Regions from separate parts of the Bradyrhizobium ingae genome, predicted to be linked through region 1. Evidence: riboswitches for the same ligand, from Rfam matches in the RefSeq annotation. Region 1 holds a riboswitch; each other region holds the start of a gene.
What was found. Region 1 has a riboswitch for cobalamin ahead of ACV1FX_RS06070 (TonB-dependent receptor). Riboswitches for the same ligand answer to the same signal wherever they lie in the genome.
Positions count from the first base shown of each region.

Region 2: it holds a riboswitch for cobalamin, as region 1 does, so the genes downstream of both, ACV1FX_RS01775 (TonB-dependent receptor) here and ACV1FX_RS06070 (TonB-dependent receptor) in region 1, are expected to answer to the same signal.
Region 3: it holds a riboswitch for cobalamin, as region 1 does, so the genes downstream of both, metE (5-methyltetrahydropteroyltriglutamate--homocysteine S-methyltransferase) here and ACV1FX_RS06070 (TonB-dependent receptor) in region 1, are expected to answer to the same signal.

Region 1 covers NZ_JBVUBB010000003.1:220,926-228,296, reverse strand. Annotated here, with positions in the region: gene ACV1FX_RS06075 (PepSY domain-containing protein) at 1-711, opposite strand, end outside; gene ACV1FX_RS06070 (TonB-dependent receptor) at 724-3,084, opposite strand; cobalamin riboswitch at 3,202-3,401, opposite strand; gene ACV1FX_RS06065 (histidine phosphatase family protein) at 3,490-4,062, shown strand; gene cobT (nicotinate-nucleotide--dimethylbenzimidazole phosphoribosyltransferase) at 4,066-5,121, opposite strand; gene cobF (precorrin-6A synthase (deacetylating)) at 5,157-5,903, opposite strand; gene cobA (uroporphyrinogen-III C-methyltransferase) at 5,897-6,631, opposite strand; gene ACV1FX_RS06045 (cobyrinate a,c-diamide synthase) at 6,628-7,371, opposite strand, start outside.
Region 2 covers NZ_JBVUBB010000001.1:374,599-381,969, forward strand. Annotated here, with positions in the region: gene ACV1FX_RS01755 (hypothetical protein) at 1-350, shown strand, start outside; gene ACV1FX_RS01760 (hypothetical protein) at 347-643, shown strand; gene ACV1FX_RS01765 (CbtB domain-containing protein) at 640-822, shown strand; gene ACV1FX_RS01770 (CbtA family protein) at 832-1,620, shown strand; gene ACV1FX_RS01775 (TonB-dependent receptor) at 1,657-4,086, opposite strand; cobalamin riboswitch at 4,212-4,420, opposite strand; gene ACV1FX_RS01780 (DUF4198 domain-containing protein) at 4,544-5,329, opposite strand; gene ACV1FX_RS01785 (TonB-dependent receptor) at 5,326-7,371, opposite strand, start outside.
Region 3 covers NZ_JBVUBB010000001.1:359,337-366,707, reverse strand. Annotated here, with positions in the region: gene ACV1FX_RS01725 (MmgE/PrpD family protein) at 1-160, shown strand, start outside; gene prpC (bifunctional 2-methylcitrate synthase/citrate synthase) at 203-1,384, shown strand; gene prpB (methylisocitrate lyase) at 1,395-2,318, shown strand; cobalamin riboswitch at 2,352-2,576, shown strand; gene metE (5-methyltetrahydropteroyltriglutamate--homocysteine S-methyltransferase) at 2,679-5,012, shown strand; gene ACV1FX_RS01705 (hypothetical protein) at 5,055-5,258, shown strand; gene ACV1FX_RS01700 (Rieske 2Fe-2S domain-containing protein) at 5,255-6,316, shown strand; gene ACV1FX_RS01695 (hypothetical protein) at 6,420-6,818, opposite strand; gene ACV1FX_RS01690 (DUF1194 domain-containing protein) at 6,927-7,371, shown strand, end outside.

The DNA of each region.
Region 1 (7,371 bases):
GCGAAGCTTAAGCCGCGCGATTCCCAGCACTGCGCCGAGCACAGCCGCGATCAGCGCGAACAGCGCGAGTGTCCAGACCACCCTGTCCCAGAGCGCCCACTTGCTCCTCAAGCCGGTGGGATAGATCCAGTGCACGACGCTGCCGACCAGATTCCACCCACGCTCGCGCCGCGTCGTATCCAGGACGATCTCGCCTGTCACCGACGATACGTAAAGCTCCGTGCCATCGGCATCGGCGAGTGCCACCCGAAATAGCGGCCGATGCCGGTCGAAGCCATTGGGCACGCTCCATTGATCATAATCGGCAACACCGACGACTTGCACGCGGGCAACATCAAGCCCGCGTCGTCGCGCATGATCGGTCGCGATGGCAAGCGCGACGTCCGGCGATGTCACGGTGGCCTCAGTGCCGTCCGTTGCTCGGATGGCACGCGACCGCGATGGCGACACGACGACGTAGACGGGATTGTCGCCCCGCCGGATCAGCCGCACGCGCGTCACGTCGGACAGTTCGCTCGCCACCACGGCGTCCGACGGCCCGATCGCCCTACCGACATTTCCCGACGGCGCGAGACCCTCAAAGCGTTCCGCTTCACTCAGCGAGGGAAACGGAACGAAGTGCATCACGATCCCGCTTGCGAACCACATCGCAAACAGGAGGCAGAACGCAATCCCGAGCCAGCGGTGCAGCAGGATCATTGCGCCCAGCATGCTATCAGTGCCTCACCACTTGAACGCGGCGGAGATCTCGTAGGTGCGCGGTGCGCCCAGCAGGACCTGATCGGGGTAGAACGGATCGCCCCAGACCGCATAGCGCTTGTCAGTGACGTTGCGCACGCGGAACGTCAGACGCGTCTGCTCGACGGCGGAGAACACCGACTTCGGGATGTCGACGAAAGCGTAGACGTCCGCGATCGTGTAGGCGTTCAGCGTCACGGTGTTCGCATCGGTGTTGTAGCGATCGCCGACGTGACGTCCGACGACGCCGAACTCCACCGGCCATGGTGTAAAGAAGCGATAGGACGCGCCGGCATTGGCGACGATGCGCGGCACATTCGGCGGCGTGTTTCCGGAGAACGAGCCACCGGCGAAATCGTAGTCGGCATAGCGCGCATCGACGTAGGCGATATTGCCCCACAGCCGCATGGCATCCGTCACGCGCACGGCACCGGCGAGCTCAACGCCCTTGGACTCCTGCCGCCCGGCGATATTGAGCTGCATGCCGCCGGCGGCCGCGTAGACGTTCTTGCGCAAGATGTCGTAGGCCGAGAACGACCACTCAGCCCTGTTGTCCCAGAACAGATGCTTGACGCCGGTCTCGTAGGTACGCGAGGTCGTCAGGTCGAGCGGCTGGGTGGGCGCGAGCAGGAAGACGTTGTTGGCCGAGACATCGGCGCCGGTCGCGTACTGGCTGAAGAAGGTCAGGCCGGGCACCGCTTCCCAGGTGTAGCCGATGCGGCCCGTCACCGGCGCCCAGTCTTTCGTGAACGGAAAGCCTGCCTTCTCGAGGCCGCTGACGTTGGTCGAATTGCGGTCGAGCCCTATATGCTCGACGCGGAGACCACCGACCAGCGCAAAGCTGCGCGTCAGCTTCAGCCGGTCCTCGAACGACAGCGCCTCGTTGTTGATCCGCGCCGTTTGCTGCTGAATCGTGAGGGGGCCATAATAGCCACGCACGGGATCGACGAGCGTGACGGAATCGTGGGGAAAGTCGGCGTTGGCCGCGCCGGGTCTGACGAAATCAAGATCGCTTGCGGCAAGCGTTGTGACAAGGCGGTTGTCGAAGCCTGCGATATTCGCATCCCAGGTTAGATCGGTAATGTTGCCAAACAACCGCTGGCTATGTGCAACGTAAAAGCGGCCGCGATCGACTTGGTTCGAAACAGAGTTGAAGGCCTCCACCTCGTTGTTGAACCACGAGCGCTCCGCGCCATAGCCATAGGCTTGGCTCTTCAAGGTCAGGTCCGGCGCGAGCTTGAGTTCGAAGCCGCCGCGCAGCCACACTTCCTGCGCCACATTGCGATTATCGAGAACGTTGTAGTTGGTGTTGAAGGTACGATCGTCGATCGTGATGGGGCCAAGATTGGTCCCGCTGCTCGAGACATAAGTGCCCGAAACGATCCCCGTCGTCGCGTGCGAACCGCTGAAAGCAATCGGCACCAGCGGCGCACCCCAATAGGCCTTCGAGCGGTCCTCCCGGTACTCGATCGCGCCCCAGATCTTGAGATTGTCCGAGATGCGATAGTTGAGCTGGCTAGAGACGTCGAGCGTCTTGGTATTGGTGTCGTCGGCAAAGCCGTTGAGCGAGGAGCGGCTGACGTCGAACCGGTAGTCCAGGCCCTGCACATTGGTGCTGCCACCGGAGCCGTAATAGGTGCGGAACGAGTTCAGCGAGTCGTAGGCGAAGAACGCCTCGTTCTGCACCGGCCCGGTGTGCGGCTGCTTGGTCACGAAATTGATCGCGCCGCCGCTGGCGCCCTCGCCTGACATCAGCGAGGCAGGCCCTTTCAGAAATTCGATCGCCTCAAGATTGGCCGTGTCCATGACGCGGGAGGTCATGTTCTGTGGGCCGATCTTGATGCCGTTGTAGAGGGTGTTGATCTGGCTGTTGGTGAAGCCGCGCATCGAGAAGGCTGAGGGCTCGGCCGGATTGTCTCCGGCAGTAACGCCGACGGCACCCTGAGCGACGTCCGAAACGGTGCGGTAGCCCTGCTCGCGGATCGTCTCTGCCGAGATCACCTCCACGGTCGCGGGCACCTCGCGCGCGGTCAGTCCCAGGCGTGAAGCGCTTGCGGCCACCGCGTTCGTGTTCAGTGGGGTCTGTGTCACGTTCTGAACGGCCTGCTTTTGCGTGGTCGTGGCGGTCGCCGCTCGGTTCGGCGCCGGTCGCCGGGCGCTCCGCTCATCGCGTCTGTTCGGCTTGGCTGGCTTGCGGTTCTGGTCGATCTGGCGAACCTCGACGGGCGGCAATTGCTCGCGGGCTTGCTGCGCAACGGCTGCGGAAACATCGACGAAGATAAACGGGGTGAGAATGCCGGACGCGCGCAGGAATTTGGGCAAATTGCCGGTACGGGCAGAAGACATGGTTCGGGCCTCGGTATGACGTCAGTGGCACGTCACAGCGAACCAAGTCTCAACCTTCAGCGCATTTCCCGCCTCCGGCTAAGCCAAATGTCTGTACTCCCCGACCGACATCTTCGCGTGTGACCACGGCTGACGGCAGGTCTCCTGGCTCGCGGGTCATGACCTCTTCGCCGCCTTCCCGGGACCGAGAGCCCAGTGGCTTGTGACGAAGGATTCTCCGCTTACAGTTGCGGGGGCAGCTACGGCATTGGGGAAACTCCCCGCACCGCATTCCCTTTTCATCCCCGGATGGGGAAACCGTCACGAGCATCTATGATTAAGAGCAAGAGAGAGTCAATGTGGAAGCTGCGGCGTTCTTGTCGCAGCAGCGCAAATATCCTTTGCAAGTATCGTTGGAGACGTTGAATGGAAGGGGACACCTTCCTCTGGCTCGTAAGACACGCCGTTGTCGATGGCATCGCAGGGACGATCCACGCCATGGACGCGCCGGCCGATCTCAGCGACCGGACGCGACTGGACGCTCTGCGACGGCATCTGCCGGCGGGGGCCGCGAGCTACGCGAGCCCGGCCCGGCGGACCCTCGAAACGGCACGCGCGCTCGGGCTTGAGCCGGTCTGCGTGCCCGCCTTCAGCGAGCAGGATTTTGGCGAATGGAGCGGACGACGTCACGATGAACTCGCTGCCGCGGGCGGCGCGGCCTATGCAAAGTTCTGGGCCGATCCGGCCGGCTCGAAGCCCCCAGGCGGCGAAAGCTTTGAAGACCAAATCGCCAAAACGCGCGAAGGCCTTCACCGTATCGAAGGAGGATCAGCGATCCTCATCGTCCATTCCGGCACCATCCGCTCTGCCCTATGCATCGCGCTCGACCTCGCACCACAAGCGGCCCTGCGTTTTGCGATCGATCCGCTCTCGCTCACCCGCATCGACCGGCTGTCGGATGGCTGGCGCGTCGTCTCGGTCAATCAGACGATCGCTTGAGTCTCACGCCGGGCGGTCCGGAACATTGGCCTGCGCGAACGTCGCCATGCCATTGTGCAGAGCGCAAGCAAGCCGCACCAGCGGCAGCGCGATCGCCGCGCCTGATCCCTCCCCGAGCCGGAGATCGAGGCTGACCAGCGGCTGAACGTTCAGGGCACGAAGCACCAGGCGATGCCCCTGCTCCGCCGACTGATGCGATGGCAGCAGGAACGGCTGACATGACGGATTGAGGCGCGCGGCCGCCAGCGCAGCAACCGACACGATGAAGCCGTCGATCAGCGTTGGGATACGCCGCTGCGCGGCCGCGATGATCGCGCCGCAGATCGCCGCGATTTCAAGGCCGCCGACCGTACGCAGGACCTCCTCCGCGGACGCCGCCTTCGTCAGGCCATGCCGCACGAGCGCAGCATCGATCACGCGCGCCTTGTGTGCGCGACCCGCAGCATCGACACCGGTGCCGCTGCCTGCGATTTCGTCGGCGCTCACACCCAGCAGGCTTGCCGCGATCGCTGCCGAGGCCGTGGTGTTGCCGATTCCCATCTCGCCGAGGATGAGGAGATCGGGCTGCTTCGCCGCCGCACGCGCCACCGCGCGCTGCCCGCATTCGAACGCAAATGCCAGTTCCGCCGGCTCAAGCGCGGCTTCCACGCTGAAATCGCGGGTGCCGCAGCGCGGCTTGTCCGCGACGATCCCCGCGACCTCCGACTGCGCCAGTGAGCCGGCGTCGACGACCTCGAGGCTCGAACCCAGTTCACGCGCCAGCACCGAGATCGCGGCACCGCCCGCGGCGAAATTCGACATCATCGCGATCGTGACTTCCTGCGGATAGGCCGATACGCCCTGGGCAACGATGCCGTGATCGCCGGCAAAGATGATGATCGGCACGCGCGCGGCGCGAGGCTCTTCCGTCTCCTGGAGGCCCGCAAGATCAATCGCGACCTGCTCGAGCCGGCCGAGTGCGCCGGTCGGCTTGGTCAGTTGCGCCTGCCGCGCGATCGCCGCCTCGCGATGCGCGGTCGAGATATCCGGGCATTTCCCGTAGACCCAATTGGGGAGCATGTTGTCCTGCCTCCGTTCACGCGACTGCGGTTGTGTCACGCTCTGCGTTTGAGAATGTAGCTGTCCATGATCCAGCCGTGCCGTTCGCGCGCCTCTTGCCGTGCCGCGGCGATACGCGGGCCGATCTCAGCCAATGCACCCGACATGACGATCTGGTCGGACATGCCGAGATAGGCACCCCACCAGATCTGCAGGCCCTCCGGATCGAGTGACTGAAACGCCGTGCCGCCATCGAGCATCACGACCACGGTGTCGGTACCGTCAGGCCAGCCGCCTTCGCGCAGTCGCCGTCCTGTGGTCACCAGGAACGGCTCGCCGATATCGTTCAGCGGCAGCGCATGCGCCGCGCACAGCGCCTGGATCGAGGTGATGCCGGGGATGACTTCGATCGCGGGCACAGGATCGAGCCGTCGAGCGATCCGCAAAGAGGAGTCATAGAGCGACGGATCGCCCCAGATCAGCAGCGCGACGCGGCCATCGCGTCCGAGATGGGCCGCGATCGCCTGCGACCACGTCGCGGCGACAGCATCGTGCCAATCATCGACGCCCCGGCGGTAATCGGCCTCGGCGTCGCGCACCGGCAAGTCGAACTCCGCGATGCGTGTTTCCTTGTTGGTGAGCACCTCGGCGCAGATCGCCCGCCGCAATTCGGCGAGATCGGATTTCTGCGCTCCCTTGCGCGGGATCAGGACGAGATCAGCCGCGTTGATGGCACGGATCGCGGCGAGCGTAAGCTGCCCGGGATCGCCGCAACCAATACCTATCAAGGAGAGCATCAGCATGACGGATCGACCTCAGCCAGAGCCCCGAACAGGATGACGGCGGCCGAGGTTGCCGCGCCACCTCGCGAGAGCTGTTCGGCAAGTTCGGCAATCGTCGTCCGGACGAGCCGTTCATCGGCCCGGCCGAGCGATTCAGCAAACAGCGCCGGCGTGCCTGGGGCAAGGCCGTGCGCGATCAGCTTCGCGGCCAAATCCGGAAACGTGCGCCGGCCCATATAGACAACGGTCGTCGCATCCGGATCGGCGAGCGCGACCCAATTGAGATTCTCCGGCAACTGCCCGGTCACATCGGCTCCCGTCACGAACTGCACCCGGCGCGCGGTATTCCGCCGGGTCAGGGGGATGCCGGCTCGAGCCGCCGCGACGCAGGCCGAGGTGACGCCCGGCACGATCTCGTAGTCGATCCCGACCGCCCGCAGCGTCTCGATCTCCTCTTCGAGCCGGCCGAAGATGCCGGCATCGCCGGATTTCAGCCGCACCACGCGCGCGCCAGTCAACGCATAATCGACCAGCAGGCGGTTGACGTGCTGCTGCTTGGTCGAGGGCCGGCCGGCGCGTTTTCCGACCGCCACCAGATTGGCGCCGGGCCGGGCCAGCTCGAGGATCGCGCCGGAGGCGAGATCGTCATAGAGCACGACGTCGGCCTCGCGCAGCCGCGCGGCGCCCTTGAGCGTCAAGAGCTCGGGATCGCCGGGACCGGCGGAGATGAAGGAGACGAACCCGCTCACCGGTCCTCCGCAATCAGGTGAAAGAAAGTACCCGTCGCATGCCCGCGCCGCGATCCGGTTTCCGCGACGGTCGCGCCTGTCGCATCTTGCACCCGCGCGAGCGGCATGTCGGGCTGCGCAATGATCGTCGAATAATGGAATTCATGGCCGCGCAGGCGCGCGCCGGGCTGATGCCCCGGCATCGGTGCCGCGAGCTCGGCTAGCCGATAGCCGAGATGCATGCGGCGCTTGGCAAAGCTTGTCTCAAGGCCCAAGAGGCCAAGCATCTCGTGCCGCACGCCGTCGGCATCGGTCAAGGCCGTGCCCATCACCATGTAGCCGCCGCATTCGCCGTGCACCGGCCGCGTCTCGGCGAAGGCGCGCAAGCGCTCGCGGAAGCGCGCGTTCGCCGCGAGCCGGCCCCCATGCAGTTCGGGATAGCCGCCAGGCAGCCAGCACACATCGGCGCGCGCATCGGGCCCCTCATCGGCGAGGGGCGAGAACGGCAGAATCTCCGTACCTGCGGCATGCCAGGCCTCCAGCATGTGCGGATAGACGAAGGAGAACGCGGCGTCTCGCGCCAGCGCAACGCGCTGGCCGGGCGGAGTGACGTTGAGCCCGCTCGTGGCCGGTTGCGCCGACCATGCGGACGCAGCGCGCAGCACGGCGTCGAGATCGACATGCTCGCTGACAAAGCGCGCGGCCTCATCGATGAGTCCGCCGATCTCCGCCTGCTCTTCGGCCTGCACCAAACCGAGATG
Region 2 (7,371 bases), on a different contig from region 1:
TCGGATTTGGCGTACTGCACTATCCGGTGGACGCGAGCACGATCGCCTGGGGCTTTGTCATCGGGGCCGCCGCGCTGGCGGCGACCGCCGCCTCGTCGCTCGCTCTCGGCGCGCTCCCGCAAAACCGCACGGCTCTGGTCCTGGCGCTTGCGTTCGTCTGCGCCTACGCCGCATACGAATTCGCGCTTTTCGCCGCCACGCCGTCCCTGGGCGGTCAAGGCGCCTTCACCTTCGAAATCGTGGCACGGATCGGGCTGCGGAGCGCCGCATGGCTGATCGGCCTCGTTGCCGCCTGCGAAATCGTCCGCCTCCTCAATCCGCTGGGGCGGGGACGCCCGATCTCGACTTGAACGACGAGGCGCACTGGCGCGACGACATCGCGTCCCTGGTTTTTCCCGTCAAAGGACACGGCGCGATTTGCGCCGTGCATCGGGGCGCGCTGCGGACGCTGCTCGGCGCCGAACCCTCGCCAAAGGACTGCTTGCGCTATTTCCTGCGCTTCGAGGATGCGTTTCGGGCGGCGGCCGCGGCCAAGATCGCTCGAAAGGGCATTCCGGCGGGTACCAGCCTGCATCTTACTAGTCGCGACATCGCCCGGAAGCTGATAGAAGACGCTCAAATCGGATGTGGAGAACAGTCATGAGCCAATCCCAGGTAACGCATCTGCCGGTCGCAGCCGGACAGGTCGGGCGGCTTTCGCAGGCCCTGATGGCCATGGTGCTTGGCGTTTTCGTCATCGGCATGGTCGGCTTCTCGCACATCGACGTCGTTCACAATGCGGCGCACGACGTGCGCCATTCGAACGCCTTCCCCTGCCACTGACCGGGCGGCATGAGCACGTTTCGCTCGATCGTCTTCTCGTCGGTCATTGCCGGTTTCATCGTTGGTCTCATCGTCACGGTCGCCCAGCAGTTCGGCACCGTTCCCCTGATCCTGAAGGCCGAGGTCTTCGAGAAGGCCGCGGAATCCCATCAGCATGACGCTGCAGCGGCGCCACAGCCGGCTGCGGCCGGCCAAGACCATCCTGCCCATGACCATGCGGCGCATGACCATGGGGGCCAAGGACATGACGATCACGACCACGGAGCTTGGGAGCCGCGCGACGGGTTCGAGCGCAACGCCTATACGGCCGCCGCGAATGTGCTGAACGCGATCGGCTTTGCGCTGCTGCTCGCTGGCTTCTTTGCCGTGCGAAGCGGTGTGACCGGGGAAGGGGTGGCATGGCACGAGGGCCTGCTGTGGGGATTGGCCGGCTTCGTCGTCTTCACCATCGCCCCCGGTCTCGGCCTGCCGCCGGAATTGCCGGGCGTTCCGGCCGCGCCGTTGCTGTCGCGCCAGATCTGGTGGCTCGTCGCGGTGCTCGCGACGGCTTCCGGCCTCGCTCTGATCGTCTTCCGCCGTTCGATGCCGGCCGCCGTTGCAGGCGTGATCCTTCTCGCTCTGCCCCACCTGATCGGTGCGCCGGAGCTGGAACACGTCGAGACCAACGTGCCATCCTCGCTGTCGCACCAGTTCGTGGTCGCGGTCACCGTGACCAGCCTGATCTTCTGGACTCTACTCGGCGCGGCAACCAGCATCGCTTTTGCCCGATTCGACGCGGGCGCAGACCGGCCGGGCTGACGATCTGTCCCGCACCTCAAAGCGTGCGGATGCGTCTTACCACTTGAACGAAGCCGCCACCTCATAGCTGCGTGGCGCGCCCAGGATAATCTGATCGGTATAACCGGGATCCCCCCACGCCGCGTAGAGCTTGTTCGTCAGGTTTCTCACGCGGAAGCTGATCCGCGTCCGGTCGACGGTCGAGAAATAGGACTTCGGGATATCGACGAAGGCAAAGGCATCGAAGGTCGTATAGGCGTTCATGACGACCAGATTGTCCTGGAAATTGAAACGGTCGCCGACGTGGCGCATGGACGCACCGATCTCGACCGGCAAAGCCGTCTCGAATCGGTAGGACGCACCGGCGTTGGCGACGAAGTTCGGGACATTGGGCGGCGTATTGCCGGAGTAGGACTGGAAGACTCCGTTGCCGTCGACATAGCTGAAGTCGACGAAGCGCGACTGCACGAAGGCGACATTGCCCCACAGCTTCAGCCCGCCGAACGGATTGGTCGCGGCCGCGAGCTCAATGCCCTTGGAGGCAATCTTGCCGGCAACGTTGAAGACGATGCCGCTTTCGGGAACGTAGACGTTCTTGCGCTCGATATCGAATACGGACGCTGTGAACTCGGTTCGCTTGTCTTGCGATTGCACCTTCACGCCGGTCTCGTAGGTCCGCGACGTCGTTAGCAGCAACGGCACTGAAGGCGCGAGGATGAAGATGTTCGCGACCGTCGGATCGGCTGCGGTCGCATACTGGCTGTACAGCATTACGCCCGGCGCGATGTCCCAGGTGTAGCCGATGCGGCCGGTGATAGGATTGAAAGTGGTCGAGAACGGATAGCCCTTGGCAGATTCCAGCACGCCATCAGGGTCGAAGCGCGTGCGGTCCAGCTTGATGTCCTCGAAGCGGATACCGCCGATCAGCGCGAAGGTCGAGGTCAGCTTGATCCGGTCCTCGAACGACAGCGACGCGGTGTTGACACGGGTGTAGATCTTCTCGTCGGTGCGCGAGCCATAGAGCCCACGGTCCGGGTTGAGCAGGTCGACGTAATCGTTTCCGAACAGCGTGTCCTGCGAGACGTTGAACTGGTTGTTGCTCGCCATGACGGTGGCGACGAAGCGGTTGTCCAGACCACCGATGTTGGAGTTGACGGTGAGGTCGGTGATGTTGCCGTAGAGCCGCTGCGCGTGATCGAGCGCCAGGCGCTCACGATAGATGCTCTGCGCGCCGGCAAAACCGCCAACGGTCTGGTCAAATGACGAGATTTCGTTATTGAACCAGTGCCTGTGGGCGTCATAGCCGTAAACCTGGCTCTTCAGCGAGACGTTGTTGGTGATGTCCCACTGGAAGCCGCTGCGCAGCCACAGCTCGCTGGCGCCGCTGTGATTGTCGAGCACGTTGTAGTTCGTGGTCAGCGTGCGCGCATCGATCGTGACCGGGACCGGCGTGCCGCCGCCAAGGTAATAGTTGCTCCAGACCCCGGAGACGATGCCCGTCGTTGGCACGATGCCTGGTGCATTCGCCGGCACCAGCGGCGTCCCCCAGTAGAAGCGGTCATTATCCTGTCGGTATTCGGCCGCGCCCCAGATCTTCAGGCTGTCGTTGACACGATAGTTCAACTGGCCGGAGACATTGCTCAGCTTGGAATAGGTGTCGTCGATGAAACCCTTGTCGTTGAAATGGCTGATGTCGAAGCGATAGTCGAGGCCGTCGATCAACGTGCTGCCGCCCGACCCGTATCCGGCGCGGTAGCCGTTGAAGGAATCGTAGGAGGTGAAGGCTTCGTTGACGATCGGACCTGTGTGCGGCGCCTTGTTGACGTAATTGATGGCGCCGCCAGTCGCGCCGAGACCCGCCACCAGCGAGTCTGGTCCCTTGATGATCTCGACCTGCTGCAAGCTGGCCACGTCCATCGGACGGCCGGTCATGGTCGACGGCCCGATCGGGATGCCGTTGTAGAGGGTGCTGATCTGGTCGCCGGTAAAGCCGCGCATCGAGAAGATGGCGGGCGCGCCCGGCGCATCGCCGCCGATCACGCCGACCGCCACTTTGGCAACTTCGGTCGTCGTCCTGATGCCCTGATCCTGCATAGTCTGCTGGCTGATCACCTCGACGGTCGCCGGCATTTCACGCGCGGTGATGCCGAGCCGCGAACTGACGTCGGTGACGGCGGCCGTGTTCAATGGCGTTTCGACCGGGGCGCTCGCGCTCGAGACGATCGGGCGCGCAACGACGGAAGTGGCCGGCTTGCGGCCTGTGGTCCGACGTGCCGTGCGAGGCTTCTGATTGCCGGGGCTGACGGCTGGCGCAGGCTTTGGAGTAGATGGAGAGACGGTGACGGGACCGATCTCGACAGGCGGCTTGTTCTGGGCCGCGCTCTGCGCGATCGCCGCTGATGACAGCGATACCGAAGAGAGCAGGGAAATCAGGAAAACACGCGAAAACCCTGGCGTAACGCCGGACCGAAAATGAAAATGTTGCACAACAATGCTCTGCGGCGATGCAAACAAACTGTCACCGCGGTTGCCTTAGTCATCTGCCTTCGCCCCAGGCACAGATGTTTCGGCTGCTGGTTCGACACCGGGACACCCCGCCCGATGCGTTCGCGCGTGACTCATGGCTGGCAGCAGGTTTCCTGGCTCGCGGGTTATCGCGTTCGACCGCCTTCCCAGAGGCCCAATTCGGGGCTCCAGTGGTACGTTTGGTCGTCGGCTATCCGCCTACAGTTGCGGGGGCAGCCGCGGAATTGCCCGCTGTAACGGACGCACCGCATTCCCTTTGGTAGCCCTTGCGGGCACTACCGCTTATAAAAATGGCATCCGGCGCTAAGAGCGTCAATATTCGCGTAGTCGGTTCGACCGGCCGGTACTTCGATCGTTGCGAAGTGTGACTGTTTTGCCCCGACTGTAGGAGGAGATCCTCCATGCTCTTTAGAACGGTCTAGCGTTGCTTGGCTAACACATTGAACCACAGCGTCGCGTTGTAGAGATCGGCGGTTGCCTGATCCGGAGTAGCGGATGGCGCGGCGCGATGATCGATCACGAGGAGGTGGGGACCGGGCTTGACGATCGGAATCCCGGCGATGCCGTCAGAATCGGTCTTGAATTTCGGGATGTCCTTCTCCGGGATCGCCGTCTTGCCGTCGCCACTTTCGACCTCGGCGTCGGACTGCGGTTTGCCACGAAACAGCACCTTGATCCTGAGCGTTTCGCCCGGCTTGGTCTTGGCGGGATCGGACAACGGCACGAGTTCGAGATCGTGTCCGAGCACCTCCTGCCACGGCGCGTCGGCCCCCGTGATCGCCTTGGCGAACTTTCCCGACCAGAAGCTCTCGACCGCATCAGGCATCAGCCGCCGCGTCGCGTTGCGATAGAGGCCGTCCTTCGTCTTGATCCAGAAGCCGTTGTCATAGCGCGCCGCGAGCAGCGTGTGTCCGGCATCGTCGAACGGTTTTGATCTGGCAATCTGAACGCCGTTCTCCGAGGCGGCCGCAAGGCCGTCGAGCAGCGAGTTGCGTGCTTTCGACGTGATCGCGAACAGGTCCACCACCTTGTCGGCGAAGGCGGGGGGCCGGTCGTCGGGATGACCGTAGTTGACGACGGCACGGCGCGCGTTCGCCGGCCCGGACAGCGTGATCCAGACGTCATGTGCAGTCGACGGAGCGGCCGAGCAGAGCGTTAACGCAGCCGAGAGCAGCAGAGATTGAATGGAACGGGAAGAGATCATTTGGTCACCAGTTTTGGCGCCGCCGCGGCCACCACTGTCGGGAAGCGATAGCTCACGCCCGCGAGGACAGCGAGGGTCGGCTGGGCGCTGACGAAGATGTCGGATGAATTGGCGTTGACCGGGTTGCCGAAATTGATCGCGATCTCGCTGACCCGATCACCCGGATACCAGGTTGCCTGTGTGAATGCGGTCCACCCCTCAGGCCAGGAATAGGCGATCTTTCCGGTCACGCGCGAGTACGGCGAGGTCGTGATGAGGCCGTCCTGGGTCAGGTTCTTTTTGCCGACGAAGGTCACATAGGCCGAGCCGGACAGTACCTGCGCATTGACGGTCGCAACGTTGAAGTCGACGCCGACATTGGCGACATAGTTCGGCACGTTCGGCACGAAATAGGACGGCGCCGCATCGACGAGGCGCGCCGTTATGCCGGTATAGTTGGCGAACAGGGACACATTGTTGACGGGCTCCTGGATCACGAACCAGCGTGCATCGACATCGTATCCGTTGCGCTGAGCCTTGCCCAGGAACGTAACCGGCAGGCCGGCATCGGCTTGAAACGCCTCGTTCGCGGAGTCGGTCGTCCAATAGCTTGCCAAAAATCTGACGCGATCGAAGGTGAGCTGGAACCCGCCTTCGCGACTGACGATCTTGAACGGCTGAATGCCGGGATTGCCGATAAGCTCCGCGGGCACGTCGACGCTGCGGAAGCCCTGGCCATAATTGGCAAACAGCTCGAGCCATCTTACCGGCGTGATCGCGACGCCGACCTTCGGGCTCGTAACGCCGTTCGAGATGTTTGGCGTCCCGCCGAGCGTGATGCGGTCGTTGATATCGTAGTAAAACTGGTCGTAGCGTGTGCCCGCCGTGAACTTGAGCCAGGGGAGCGGTTTGACCTGGACCTGTCCAAAGCCGGCGACGTTGGTCTGGGTCAACCCGACATTGACCACGGCCGGCCCGGTCACGGCACGCGCGGTCGTCGGAGCCTGGAACGCCTCGATGAAGTCGGTGCGCCAGTTGCTGCCGAGCAGGACCTGCACCGGGATGTCGTCGCCGATGGCGCCGGTCCAGACCTTGCTCACGCGGCCGCCGACCATCGTGCGGTCTTCGTGCTGCACGCGCTGGCCACCGCCGAAATCGGCGAAACGGTTCGAAAACTGGTGGCTGACGTACAACGTCCCCTTCAGTTCCTGGTCCTGGGCGCCCGAACTGTAGTTGGTGACGAAGTTCTCGAGTTGCTTGTTGCCGCCGTCGGTCGGATTGGTGGCTGAGCGCTCGGAGATCGCGCCTGCGGCGATCGCATCGCGATTTGCATAGCCGGGCGAGCCGTATTCCGTGCCATAGGCCTGCGCGCGGAACGAGATGGTCGCACCGTCAGGCAAGATCGTCGTGACCTTGTTGAACGAATTGTAGCGATTGATGAAGCTATTTTCGCGATAGCCGTCGGTGTGATAGCCCTCCTGCGCCAGATAAGGCAGCCACGCACCTTGCGTCGTACTGTAGGTGGCGACGCCCCGCGCGGTGCCTTGCGTGCCGCCGGAGACGCCGACGCTCGCGAAGGGCTCGGCCTGCTTGGTCGTGATGTTGACCGAGCCGCCCATGTTGGAATCGCCGTATTCGACCGAGAACGGTCCGCGCACGATCTCGATGCTCTTCACCGTCTCGGGGAAAAGCACGTTGAGGTCGGCGTAGTTCGGCGTGTGCAGCGAGGAGACCTCGTTGAGCGGGACGCCGTCGATGAAATAGGCGATGTCGCGGCCATGCTCGGCGTCGGTGTAGCCGCGTAGCGAGAGGCCATAGCCGATGCCGCCTTGGCCGTAGTTGGACACGTTGAAACCGGGGAGCGGGCGGAACAGGTCGCCATAGGTCGCGACCGCCAGCCGGCTGATGGCCGGCGCGTCCAATACGGTCACCGCAGCGGGGAGGGCTGTCACGGCGCTCGACACGTCGCCGCGGCTTGCCGTCGCGCCTGCGCCGATGGAAAGCCCAAGCGCGGGCTGCTGGGAGGATGCCCGCGCAACGGGCCTGTTCTGCGCACGGCGCGC
Region 3 (7,371 bases), on a different contig from region 1:
CGGCGTCATCGCGCCAGCCGAGCAGGATCGCTTCCTCGGCCTGGTCGAACGTCTGCCCGAACTGACGGCCGGCGACCTCTCCGGCCTCACCTTCACGGTCGATTCATCACAGCTCGGCGCGAAGGGATCGACCGGCATCTTCGATTGGTCCAGCCGCTAAGGCGGCGAACGCAAGCTCTCTCGGAATCAAGGGATTGGCATCATGACGAACGAAGTGTCTTCAAAGCCCGCGCCCAAGAAGTCGGTCGCACTCTCAGGCATCGTCGCCGGCAACACCGCGCTCTGCACCGTCGGTCGCACCGGTAACGATTTGCACTATCGCGGCTACGACATTCTCGACGTCGCCGAAACCTGCGAGTTTGAGGAGATCGCCCATCTGCTTGTGCACGGCAGCCTGCCGACACCGGCCGAGCTCGCCGCATACAAAGCCAAGCTGAAGGGCCTGCGGGGCTTGCCAAACGCCGTGAAGGCGGCGCTGGAAGCCCTGCCCGCCGCGGCGCATCCGATGGACGTCATGCGTAGCGGCGTCTCCACACTCGGCTGCGTGCTGCCGGAAGCCCACGACCACAACCATCCCGGCGCCCGCGACATCGCCGATCGCCTGATGGCGTCACTCGGCTCGATGCTGCTCTACTGGCATCATTTCGCCCAGAACGGCCGCCGTGTCGAGGTCGAGACCAACGATGACACCATCGGCGGGCACTTCCTGCATCTCTTGCACGGCCGCAAGCCGTCGGACTCCGATATCCGCGCTATGCACACTTCGCTCAACCTCTACGCGGAGCACGAATTCAACGCTTCGACCTTCACCGCCCGTTCGATCGCCGGCACCGGCGCCGATATGTATTCGGCGATAACGGGGGGAATCGGTGCGCTGCGCGGGCCGAAGCATGGCGGCGCCAACGAGGTCGCCTTCGAGGTGCAGAAGCGCTATGGTGACGTGGACGAAGCCGATGCAGACATCCGCCACCGCGTCGCCGCCAAGGAGGTCGTGATCGGGTTCGGCCACCCCGTCTATACGATCGCCGACCCCCGTAACAAGGTGATCAAGGAGGTCGCGCGCCGCCTGTCGCGCGAGGCCGGTTCGATGAAGATGTTCGAGATCGCCGACCGGATCGAAGCCGTGATGGCGGAAACCAAGAAGATGTTCGCAAATCTCGACTGGTTCAGCGCGGTATCCTATCACATGATGGGCGTGCCGACGGCGATGTTCACGCCGCTGTTCGTTATCGCTCGCACGTCGGGATGGGCTGCACATATCATCGAGCAGCGCATCGACAACAAGATCATCCGCCCGTCGGCGAACTACGTCGGCCCGGAGAATCTGACCTTCGTGCCGCTTGCACAACGCAATGGATCGCGCTCGTCGGTTCGCGCCGCCTGAGGAACAACGGATGCCCTATCTCGTCGCCGCCGATCTGCCGCAAGAGCCCGCTGGTCTTTGCTTCCGCGAGCTCTTGAAGCAGCCCGGCATCCTGAAGCTTCCCGGCGCTCACAACGGCATGGCGGCGCTCCAGGCCAAGGCGGCCGGCTTCGAGGCGTTGTACCTCTCGGGCGCAGCCATGACGGCCTCGATGGGCCTGCCCGATCTCGGCATCATCACCGTGGATGAAGTCGCCTTCTTCATCCGCCAGATCGTCCGCGCATCGGGCCTGCCCCTTCTCGTCGATGCTGACACCGGCTACGGCGAAGCCCTCAACGTCATGCATGCCACGCGCGTGTTCGAGGATGCCGGCGCGGCCGCGCTTCACCTCGAAGACCAGATCCTGCCGAAGAAGTGCGGGCACCTGAATGACAAGAAGATTGCGGATGCAAACGACATGGCGGCAAAGGTTGCTGCCGCCGCGAAGGGCCGCCGCAATCTCGTGATCATCGCCCGCACCGATGCTGCCGCAAGCGAGGGCCTCGACGGCGCGGTTGCGCGTGCCAAGCTCTACATGGAAGCAGGCGCCGATGCGATCTTCCCCGAAGCGCTCAACACCGCCGAGATGTTCCGCGCCTTTGCCCAGCGCATGCCGGGCGTGCCCCTGCTCGCCAACATGACCGAATTCGGCAAGACCCCGTTCTTCACCGCCGCCGAGTTCGAGGCGATGGGCTACGCGATGATAATCTGGCCCGTGTCGTCGCTGCGCGTGGCGAACAAGGCTCAGGCAGAACTTTATGCTGCAATTGCGCGTGATGGCGGCACGCATAAGCTGGTCGACCGCATGCAGACGCGCGCGGAACTCTACGCGACGATCGGATTACACAATTACGAAGCTTTGGATTCTTCGATCGTCCAGACAATCGTTCCGTGCGGTATGCCACAGCGCAAGTGAACGGCGGGAGGTTGACGGAACCCCACCGTTGCAGCTAATCGGAGATGTCGAGGTTCTCCGGGTCCCACTTGATCCGGAGCTAAGAGGGAAGCCGGTGCGCTCCCGGTCCATTCGGACTGATGCAATGCCGGCGCTGCCCCCGCAACTGTAAGCGGTGAGCCCGCATCCAAAAGTGTCACTGAAGCGCATGCTTCGGGAAGGCCAGGATGCAGGCGATGACCCGCGAGCCAGGAGACCTGCCCCGACAACATAATCGTCCACGGGCGGGGTGTCCCGGTGGTACGCCAAGCAGCTGCCGCATCACGGCTGCACTGCCTGCGTCCGCCATGGCCTTTGCCCCCACCACAAGGGGTTAAAGCTATGACTTCTCTTTCACTTCCTGTCGCAACACTCGGCACGCCCCGCATTGGGCCACGCCGCGAACTCAAGCTTGCCCTCGAAGGCTTCTGGGCCGGCAAGATCACCGAGAAACAGCTTCTCGAAACCGCAGCCGGGCTTCGTGCCGCCAACTGGGCGCGCCAGAAATCGCTCGGCGCGACCATCATCCCGTCGAACGATTTCTCGCTCTACGACCAGGTGCTCGACACCAGCGTCATGGTCGGTGCCATCCCCGACGCCTATGGCTGGAAGGGCGGCCCGGTCTCGCTCAAGACCTATTTCGCGATGGCGCGCGGTTCACAGGGCGACACTCACGATGCAAGCTGTGGTCACGCCCATCACGGTCACGGCGCGACTGCGCAGGAAATGACCAAGTGGTTCGACACCAACTACCACTACATGGTCCCGGAATTCCACAAGGGCCAGACCTTCAAGCTCTCCTCGCGCAAGGTGATCGAGGAATACGATGAAGCGAAGGCGCTCGGCTATCAGACCCGCCCGGTGCTGGTCGGTCCCGTCACCTTCCTGAAGCTCGGCAAGAGCCATGACATGGCCGTCGATCCGGTCTCGCTGCTCGACGGCCTGCTGCCGGTCTATGTCGAGGTACTCCAGGAACTGGCTAAGCGCGGCGCAGAATGGGTCCAGATCGATGAGCCGTGCCTGGTTCTCGATCTCAAAGAGACCGAGCAGAACGCGCTGCAGCGTGCCTATGCGCGCTTCGCCAAGGACGTCCCCGGCATCAAGATCATGCTCGCCACCTATTTCGGTGCGATCGGCGACAATCTGTCGACGGCACTCGCACTGCCCGTCGCCGGTTTGCACATCGATCTCATCCGCGCGCCTCAGCAGCTCAGCGAGGTCGAGTCCGGTGCCCGCAAGGACCTCGTGATTTCGCTCGGCGTCATCGACGGCCGCAACGTCTGGCGTTCCAACCTGTCGGCGCTGGTCGAACGGTACAAGCCGGTCATTGCAAAGCTCGGCATGGGCCGTATGCAGATCGCCCCCTGCTGCTCGCTGCTGCATACGCCGATCGATCTCGAGCTCGAGACGGGTCTCGACCCTGATGTGAAGAGCTGGCTTGCCTTCTCCGTGCAGAAGATCGCCGAGCTCTCCACGCTGGCGAAGGCACTCGCGGGTGACACGAGTGTCGCCGCGGACGCTCTTGCCGCCTCCGATGAGGCCGCGAAAGCCCGCCAGACCTCGCCGAAGATCCACGATGCGGCCGTTGCCAAGCGCATGGCGGCAATCGACGACGCCATGCGCCGTCGCACAAGCGCCTTTGCAAACCGCGCAGAGGTTCAGCGCAAGCGCTTCGGCCTGCCCGCATTCCCGACGACGACGATCGGCTCGTTCCCGCAGACCGCTGACGTCCGCAATGCCCGCGCCGCCCATGCCAAGGGTAAGCTGACCGACGCCCAGTACGAGCAGTTCCTCAGGGAGGAAACCGCCCGCACTGTGCGCTGGCAGGAAGAAATCGGCCTCGACGTACTCGTCCACGGCGAGTTCGAGCGCAACGACATGGTGCAGTATTTCGGCGAGCAGCTCTCCGGCTTCGTCTTCACCCAGTACGGCTGGGTGCAGTCCTACGGTTCGCGCTACGTCCGTCCGCCGATCCTGTTCGGCGACGTCTCGCGGCCGAAGCCGATGACAGTCGAATGGTGGTGCTATTCGCAGTCGCTGACCAAGAAGCCGATGAAGGCGATGCTCACGGGTCCCGTCACGATCCTGAACTGGTCGTTCGTCCGCGACGATCTTCCGCGCAGTGAAGCCTGCCGGCAGATCGCGCTCGCGATCCGCGACGAAGTCACTGACCTCGAAAAGGCAGGAGCGACCATGATCCAGATCGACGAAGCCGCGCTTCGCGAGGGTCTGCCGCTGCGTCACTCCGAGTGGAAGACCTATCTCGACTGGGCCGTGGAGAGTTTCCGCATCTGCTCGACCGGCGTTGTCGATGCCACTCAGATCCACACCCACATGTGCTACTCGGAGTTCAACGCCATCATCGACGCGATTGCGGCGATGGACGCCGACGTCATATCGATCGAGACGTCGCGGTCGAAGATGGAGCTGCTAGACGCCTTCACCGGCTTCAAATATCCGAACGACATCGGACCCGGCGTCTACGACATCCACTCGCCGCGAGTCCCGGAGACGGGCGAGATGAAGGATCTCATCACGCTGGCCCGGAAGCGGCTGTCGGACTCGCAGCTCTGGATCAATCCAGATTGCGGCTTGAAGACACGCAAATGGGAGGAAGTCCGTCCGGCGCTCGTCAACATGGTCGCTGCCGCACGCGAGCTCCGAAAGGTGTCGTAACGCTGATGTAACTCTCCCCTCGGCCTCAAATGGAGTCTGCCGATGCGCTTCTGGATCAAATGTACCCGCTTTGACGGCGGTAAGCCCTATCACGTCAATTTCTCGCTGGTCGGCGGGATGTGGCGCGATGGCGACAAGACGATCCTGGAGTTCGTCGGCAGCGGGGCTCAGACGATCGAGGTTCGGGAGACCCCCGAAGAGATCCTCGCGATTCACCTCGGCACGTCGGGGGCGTCCAATCCGTGAACTCCGTTAGAAATGCGGCCGGCACCGATGCAAATCAGGCGCCGGCCGACTTGAGACAAGTGGGGTCACACCCCGATCACTGGTATCCCCTGGCATGGTCGCAAGAGGTGAAGCGCGGACGTGCCTTCGCCTCCTCGTTTGCGGGTGAACCTATCGTCATCGTTCGCACCGAGGCCGGCGATCTGTTCGCGCTGGAAGATCGCTGCGCACATCGGCAGATCCCGCTATCGAAGGGCGTCGTCAAGGATTGCCATCTGCACTGCTGCTATCACGGCTGGAGCTACGACTCCTCAGGCCGCTGCGTCGACGTTCCCTATCTCGGCAAAGATAAGCTTCCGAACGGGGTGCGCGCCTATCCGTGCTGCGAACTGGATGGGGTCGTTCTGGTATGGCCGGGCCGATTGCCAGCCAAGCCGCCGCCTACAACGCTCGGGGCCGCAGCGGATCGCGCCTACAAGACGCGACGGTTCGGACGAGTGGTCAATTGCCACTACACGTTCATGCACGAGAACCTGATGGACATGAACCATCAGTTCCTGCACCGACGGACCACCGGAAAAGTCGGCCCGCGCTATCTCGGCAAGCGATCAGGCAAAGACTGGATGGAGCTGGACTACAGCTTCCGCCGCCCCGGCGAACGCGCTCCGCTTGGTGAGAGCATGATCGTGGGCAGTCTCCGCGCTCCCTCTGCCGCACCGCGCGACCTCATGACGATCCGGACGGACTACCCGCACCAGTCCCTGCGTCTCTGGACCTCAGGTGAGCGTCCGGTCCTGCATGTCTGGCTCGGCTATACGCCTGTCGATGTCGAACAGCGCAAGAACCGGACGTTCATCATGCTCTCCGTCCGGCGTCCGAAGATCCCCGGCGCGCTGGAGATTGTCTGGCCGTTTCTGACCAAATTCACCGACCGGGTCTTTGATGAGGATCGCGAGATCGTCGAGATGGAGCAAGCCGCCTACGACGCGCAGGGCGGAGACTGGAATCGGGAGGTCTTTCCAGCAATCCGGGACCTCAGGGAATTGCTGGCAAGTCAAGGCCAGGCGCGCTTTAGCTAAATGGCATTTTGAGGCTGTTGTGGACGCCGTGGCCGTTCACAGGCGATGGCCGAAATTGCGCGGAGCGCCCTGAAAGCCGCACCATCGAGCATCGCGGACGGCCTTATCTCTGAGAGAATGCGGAAGCAATGGCCCTTAGCGTCAGAACAAAGACGTACAGAACGAGTGAGACAATGGTCACCATTGTCCAGCAAACCATGACGAAGAGCGGATCGTCCGCCCGGCTGAACCGGACACTTCCCGCCAATACGTCATGCACCGTGAAACCTATCCGGATCGAAACGCCAAGATGGATCAACAGGAATGCGAAGGAAAATGGTTCGCTCCTCACGAGAAACATCACAATCACAGGAAAGCAGCAAAGGAGCGGATCGCTCGGCAGCACATGGCCAAAGCGCGCATTCTCGATGATCGCGACTGCGATCAAAATCACGCTTGCCAAGACGAGGGCGCAGATATTCGCGACGAAGGTTGGACACGATCCCGTCAGATTGCTTGTCATTTGAGAAGCCAGAATAGATACTCTTCCAACGATTGACAATGGACGTCGTTGCAACCAAAAAGACGCTCGTTGTGGAACGCGGCTTCCAATTGAGAACTGGATTTGGGAATGCGTTGGTTCTTCTTGGGAGTCCTGCTCCTGGTTTCGACTTCGGCATTCCCTCAATCCGATCGCCGAGACGACGACCCAGCGCCCGTGAATGTTGACGTCGAACTGGTTATCGCCGTCGACGTCTCCAATGGTCTGGACGGCGGCAGGCTCAAGCTTCGGCGTGAAGCATATGCGCAGGCTATCACCTCCACCGAATTCATCGAGGCACTAAAGGCCGGAGTCCACGGGCGGGTGGCCTTCGCGTATTTTGAGTGGTCCGCATTCAATTACCAAAAGGTCGTCGTTCCCTGGCGAATGATCGACGGCCCCGAAGCTGCGGCCGGGATAGCCGCCGATATATTGAAGGCGCCCGCCGTTCTTCAATCTCCAACTTCGATTTCGTCGGCGATCGACTTCGGAATGTCTTTGTTCGAAAAAAGCACTTTTCGAAACCAGAGACGCG